2 regions of the Sphingobium agrisoli genome follow, and region 1 is predicted to be linked to the other one. Evidence: predicted binding sites of a transcription regulator. Region 1 holds the regulator's gene; the other holds the start of a gene.
The links. The regulator LexA, encoded in region 1, represses DNA repair genes until DNA is damaged. The targets are predictions, from matches to a motif close to GTTCCNCNCTTGTTCT.
Positions count from the first base shown of each region.

Region 1 (3,308 bases):
GGCCTCACGCACTTGGACGAAGACGGCGCGGCGCGCATGGTGGACGTCTCCGCCAAGGCGACGACCGCGCGCGAAGCGATCGCCTCGGGCCACATCGACATGAGCGCGCAGGCCGCCGCCGCCATCGCGCAGGGCCTGGTCAAGAAAGGCGACGTTCTGGCCGTCGCGCGCGTCGCAGGCATCATGGCGGCCAAGCGCACTGCCGACCTCATCCCGCTCTGCCACCCGATCGCACTCAGCGCCGTGACGGTCGATTTCACGTTGGACGATGGCGGCGTCACCGTCACCGCCGCCGCGCGCACCGCCGGCCAGACCGGGGTAGAGATGGAGGCGCTGACCGCCGCCTCGGTCGCCCTCCTCACCATCTACGACATGGCGAAGGCGCTCGACAAAGCCATGGTCATCGGCGGCGTCCGTCTGGAATCCAAGACCGGCGGCAAGTCGGGCGACTGGCGACGCGCTCCATGAGCCTGCTCCCGGTCGCCGAGGCGCAGGCCCGACTGCTCGCGCTTGCGCCCCCGCTGCCGGCCGAGACCGTGCCGATCGCGCAGGCGACCGGCCGCTGGCTGGCGCAGGACATCAAGGCCTTGCGCGACCAGCCCTGGGCCGACCTTTCGGCGATGGATGGTTATGCCGTGCGCGCGGCCGACTATCCTGGCCCTTGGCGCCTGACGCAGGAAAGCGCGGCTGGTGCGGCCGCCCTCGCGCGCATCGGTCCCGGCGAAGCCTGCCGCATCTTCACCGGTGCGCCCCTGCCGCCCGGCGCCGACGCCATTTTGATGCAGGAAAACGCCACTCGCGACGGCTATCGTCTGACCGCGAGCGATGACCCTCTACCAGCCGGTCGCCATGTCCGCCCGGCCGCCTCCGATTTCGCGCGCGGCGCGACGTTGCTGGAGGCCGGCACGCATCTTGGCCCTGCCCAGATCGCGCTCGCGGTCCTCGCGGGCCATGGCGCGCTGCCGGTCCGCCGCCGCCCGCGCGTCGCGATCCTGTCCACCGGCAACGAACTGGTCCCGCCCGGCGCGCCGACCCCGCCCGGCTTTCTCCCATCCTCGAACGCGCCCATGCTGGCCGCGCTGCTCGCGGCCCTTCCCTGCGACGTCACCGACCTCGGCATCGTCCCCGACGATCTCGACGCCACCACCGCCGCGCTGGACAGTGCGCGATCGGCCGACCTCATCGTGTCGACCGGCGGCGCGTCGGTGGGCGATCATGACCTCATCCGCCCGGCCCTCGCGGCGGCGGGCGGCACGCTGGATTTCTGGAAGATAAGGATGCGGCCCGGCAAACCGCTGATGGCGGGCCGGATGGGCGACGCGCTCTTCCTGGGCCTGCCCGGCAATCCGGTGTCCGCCTTCGTCACCGCCACTCTCTTCCTGTTGCCGCTGGTGCGCCACCTGTCCGGTGCGGCCCGGCCCCTGCCGCAGACCAGCGACGCGCCACTGGCTTCACCGCTCCCCGCCACGGCCGAGCGCGACGAGTATCTCCGCGCCTTCCGCACCGGGGAGGGCATCGTCTCCGCCACCTCGCAGGACAGCGCCGCCACCGCCGCGATGGCACGCGCCGACTGCCTGATTTTGCGCCCCGCCGGATCGCCTCCGGCGCATGCCGGCGGTCGCGTCACAATCCTGCCGCTTGGCTGAATGTTACCGCGGAAACCCGTTGACTAATCCGCATGTGTTTCCTATGCGTTCCTCATACGTTCCATGGAGGACCGCGATGTTGACGCCCAAGCAGCAGGAATTGCTGAGCTTCATCCAGACCCGGCTTGAGGAAGGCGGCGTGTCGCCGTCGTTCGAGGAGATGAAGGACGCGCTCGACCTGCGCTCGAAATCGGGCATCCACCGGCTCATCAACGCGTTGGAGGAGCGCGGCTTCATCCGCCGCCTGCCCAATCGCGCCCGCGCGCTCGAAGTGCTGAAGCTCCCTGAAGCAATGCATCGCGCGCCCGCGCCGGTCGTGCAACTGAAGCCAAAGGCCGCGCCGGCGCTCCCGATCGCCGCCAATGACGTGGTCGAAATCCCGCTGCACGGCCGCATCGCCGCCGGCGTGCCGATCGAGGCGATGGAGGGGCAGACGATGCTGTCCGTCCCCGCTGCCCTGCTCGGCGCGGGCGACCATTATGCGCTCGAAGTATCCGGCGACTCGATGGTCGAGGCAGGCATCCTCGACGGCGACTTCGCGCTGATCCAGCGGACAGAGGTCGCGCGCGAGGGGCAGATCGTTGTCGCGCTGATTAATGAGGCCGAAGCGACGCTCAAATATTTCCGCCGCGACGGCGCGAAGGTACGGCTCGATCCCGCCAACGCCGCGTACGAACCGCAAATCTACGATCCGCGCCAGGTCCGCATCCAGGGCAAGCTCGCCGGGCTGCTGCGGCGTTATAACTAATCAGGCGAACTCATGACCCCTTAGCTCCCCGGCGAAAGCCGGGGCCCAGGGTTCGAAGCGCTAGGCGTGGGTTTTCGCGCCGGCCCAACAATCCACGGATGCGCGTCACCGGGCCTTGTGACGGTGTGAACTTCGGCCCGCGCCAGGTCGATCGACAATCCCCCCGTCCGTGCCAGCAGCCGCCGATCGACCTTCAGCCAGCGCGGCCGGCACCAGCGCGGCAGCCGCCGGTCGCTGATCACGATATCCGCCGCCGCGCAATCCCGCGCAAAGGTGGCCCGCTCGATCAGCATGTCGCTCCGCGTCAGCAGCAGCCGCCACCGCCTCCCATGCCGCTCCATCTCCAGCGCACAGAGATCGGTCGAGCAGCGCGCCGCCGGCAGGTCGGCAATGGCGCCGAGCTCGCCCGCATAGCCCGCGCTTTCGGCCAGCACGTCGCGCACATAGTCCCCCGCCCGCTCGCGCAGCAGGGCCATGCCAGCCCCGCTCCGCACCGCAACATGCCGGCCGTCCCCCGTGACCAGAACGTCAGGCGCTGGCGTGAGCAGCGCCAGCGTCATGCCGATGCCCACCGGCGCCAGCCCCGCCCAGCGCATGGCCGTCCGCCATAACAGGCACCAGAGCAGCCCGCCGGCGATCAGCCCGAACAGCAGCACCGGCATTACCGGCGCAACCATCGTCGCCATCGGGCTCGCCGCCACGCCGTGGGCGATCAGCAGCAGCAGGTCGAGCGCCTGCTCGGTCCCCCACCAGAAGGGCGCGCCCAGCCCCACCACGTCCAACAGCAGCGCCAGCGCCTCCAGCGGCATGACGACGAAGGTGGTGAGCGGGATCGCGACCAGGTTGGCGAACGCCCCCAGCAGCCCCGCCTTGTGGAAATGGAACAGCCCGATCGGCATCAGCGCCAGTTCGAC
Region 1 is NZ_JBHDJI010000011.1:89,635-92,942, forward strand. Features, by position in the region: gene moaC (cyclic pyranopterin monophosphate synthase MoaC) at 1-468, shown strand, start outside; gene ACETPF_RS16710 (molybdopterin molybdotransferase MoeA) at 465-1,646, shown strand; gene lexA (transcriptional repressor LexA) at 1,723-2,394, shown strand; gene ACETPF_RS16720 (ComEC/Rec2 family competence protein) at 2,415-3,308, opposite strand, start outside.

Region 2 (3,308 bases), on a different contig from region 1:
TGGACATCACCGCCCTTGCCGCCATGGCGGGCGAGCGCGCGGGCGGCGGTGGCGTTGGGGCCGAAGCCGCAGCGGCTGGCATAGCCGGCTTCGCCTTTTGCGGCGCGGGCCAGCGCCTTTTCGCCGCCGAAGAGATGCGCGCAACCGCTGATGTCGAGGATCAGGCCATCGGGCGGGTCGAGCGCCACCATCGGCGTGAAGCGCCGCATCGCCACGGCGAGGCGATCGAGTTCGCGCGCGTCGGCATCCGGGTCTGCGGAACAGGTGGCAAGGGTCGGGCAGCGCGCCCGCGCGTCGGCCAGGGTCATGCCGGCGATCAGCCCCTCCGCCTGGGCCAGGGGATCGAGCGCCGCCAGCCGCAGCGCATTGCCGGCGCGCGTCACCAGCGCCAGCGGCGCGTCAGGCGACGCGGCGTCGGGGGTCGTGCGCCGCGTCCGTTCGCAGGCGAGGAAGGGGAACCACAGCGCCAGGCATTGCCTCGAATTGGGGCTGGAATTGGGCTCCATCGCGAAAACATCCATGGTCCATGTCCCAGATCAGCCGCCATCGCGACCCGGCGGGGCCGCCCCGGCAGCGCAGCAGTTCCGCGTCGATCGCGGGCCAGCCCGGCGCGTCGGCTTCCAGCGGCACCGACGGCGCGCTGGCGATCGACCAGCGCGTGCGCGCCGCGCTCGATCGTGGCTGGGCATCGACCCGCAGCAGGATGACGCAGGCGCGCGAGGCTTCGGCCGCCAGCACCAGCCGGCGGCTGGCGGTGAGGTCATAGTCGGCGAAGCGGCCCTCGCTTTCGATCAGCACCGCCGCCACCCCGGCGCAGCGCGCGGCATCCAGTCCCGCGCGCAGCATGTCGATCTCGCTCGCCGGCTCGACCAGGGTCAGCCGGGCCGGGTCCAGTCCCAGCAGCGCCAGGCCGTCGCCCGAAAAGAGCGTCGGCAGGCGGGATCGCCCCGGCACCCGCAGCGCGACGATTGCGCCGTCGGGGACGAAATGCCCCGATGCCAGTGCGAAGGCGAGCGCTGCGGCGCGATCCTCTCCCACGGCATGGATTTCATGCAACTGCCCCGCTCCCAGCGCCGGCAGCGACGCTGGTTCCTGCGCTGCGGTCCGTTCCGAAGAGCGGCCGCCGCCATGAGGCGCAATCGAATCCATATCCCGAATCATCCACGATGTTCACTTTATGTTCCATCGCACAACGCAGGTCCAGAGGATTTGAGCCCCTGCTTTCGCTCAGGATGCCGGAATGCCCGACATGGGATGGCCGGCCGGGCAAGGACGAGGCGGGCCAAAGCAGATCAAGGCCCTTGCAGACCGTCCTTCACCCACTATTCAGCCCGACTTTGCATAATGTGAAGGACGATGACGATCCTGTTCCGGTTGCTCCTGCCGAGCTTTCTCCTGTCGTCCGGCCTGGGCGCTGTGGCCCATGCCGAGACCTATTTCATCGATTCCCGCATCGGCGACGATCGCGCCAGCGGGACGTCGGCGGACCAGCCCTGGCGATCGCTGGCGCGGGTCAACCGCCAGCCGCTCAAGGCCGGCGACCGGATATTGCTGACCGCCGGGTCGGTCTGGCGCGAGCCGCTGACCATCACACGGTCGGGGAGGAAGGATTCGCCGATCAGCATCGCCGCCACCGGCGCGGGGCCGCGTCCGCGCATCGACGCGGGCGGGGTGTCGGCCCATGCGGTCGGGATCATCAACGCCGAATATGTGACGCTGAGCGGCTTGGAGGTCACCAACGACGCGCCGGCACCTGCGTTGCGGCATGGCGTGCTGGTGTCGGCCGAGGATCGCGGGGTGACGCGCGGTATCCGGGTGCATGACATGTATATTCATGACGTGCGGGGCATCAACAGCCGCAAGGATAATGGCGGCATCGTCTTCCGCGCGGTGGGAGCCAAGCGCCCGACCCGGTTCCACGACCTGCGGATCGAACGCAACATCGTGTGGAAGGTCGACCGGTCGGGCATTGCCGGCATCAGCGATCGGGTGACCGCGCGCGACTGGTTTCCGAGCGAGCGGGTCGTCATCCGCGACAATCTGGTCGAGGATGTCGGCGGCGACGGCATCGTGCCGCGCGGCACCGACGGGGCGCTGGTCGAGCATAATATCGTCCGCTACGCCGGCAGCCGCGCGCCCGGCTACAATGCCGGCATCTGGCAATGGAGCACCGACAACAGCCTGATCCAGCTCAACGAGGCGGCGCATACCGTGACCCGCTATGACGGGCAGGGGTTCGATTCCGACTTCAATTCGCGGCGGACGGCGATCCTCTATAATTACAGCCACGACAATGCGGGCGGCTTCCTGCTGATCTGCTCGCCCCGACCCGACGACAAGAACAATTTGGGCAACCGCGGCACGGTGGCGCGGTTCAATGTCAGTCGTAACGACGGGACGCGGATCTTCCAGCTGTCGGGCAATGTGTCCGATGCGCTGATCGAGCGTAACGTCGTCCATGTCGGCAAGACCAAGGACGTGCAGATGGTGGTAGCGACCAACTGGGACGGATGGGCGCGCGACGTGCGCTTCGTCGGCAATGTCTTCAACGTCGCGGGGACGGCGCGCTATGGCAGCGAGAGCGGGCGGAACGGGCCGGATTATCTGATCAGGGCGGGGTTCGATCCGGCCAGCTTCATCCGGTTCGAAAGGAACAGCTATTTTGGCGCGCATGTCGATCGGCCGGGCGAGGATGCCGGCGGATCGACGCTGCCCTTCCGCGATGTGGCGGCGGACTGGGCGGTGCCGGTGTTCAACCCCGCCAGCGCGGATGGCTTCCCCGCCTTCATGGCGCAGCATCGCGCCTGGATGCTGGCGATGCTGGAGCGCGAACTGGGCGAGCCGGTGCGGTTGCGTCAGCCGAGGCGGATTTCGATCTTCGAGGCGCGGTGACGAGGACCGGCTTGGCCTTTATGACGGTTTAATCGCTGTCTCGGTCGTAGACATCCGGCAGGAAGCGGACGCCCTGGTCGGTGGGGACGGCGGTCAAATAGGTGAGATAGACCGGCACCGGCTGGGGCAGCGGGCGATGCTGTTCCGGGGCGGTTCCGTCCGCGGCGGGCGACTTGCCGAAGAACCAGCTGCCGAGGCGCTGCGCGTCCTCCAGCCGGACGCAGCCATTGCTGTAGTGGCGGTCCTCCTTGGCGAAGAGCGCGCGCTGGGGCGTGTCGTGCAGATAGATGCCAAGATCGTTGGGAAACATGAACTTGACCCGGCCCATCGCATTGTCGCCGCCGGGCAGCTGGCGCACGCGCACTTCCTGCCGGCCGGCCGCCACCGCGTTCCAGTCGATCGCGCTCTGGGCGAGC
Region 2 is NZ_JBHDJI010000003.1:43,846-47,153, forward strand. Features, by position in the region: gene ACETPF_RS06655 (Y-family DNA polymerase) at 1-506, opposite strand, end outside; gene ACETPF_RS06660 (ImuA family protein) at 400-1,149, opposite strand; gene ACETPF_RS06665 (right-handed parallel beta-helix repeat-containing protein) at 1,357-2,892, shown strand; gene ACETPF_RS06670 (L,D-transpeptidase family protein) at 2,921-3,308, opposite strand, start outside.
Region 2: a site for LexA is predicted at 1,169-1,184, ahead of ACETPF_RS06660 (ImuA family protein). Genes of this name have one in related genera too.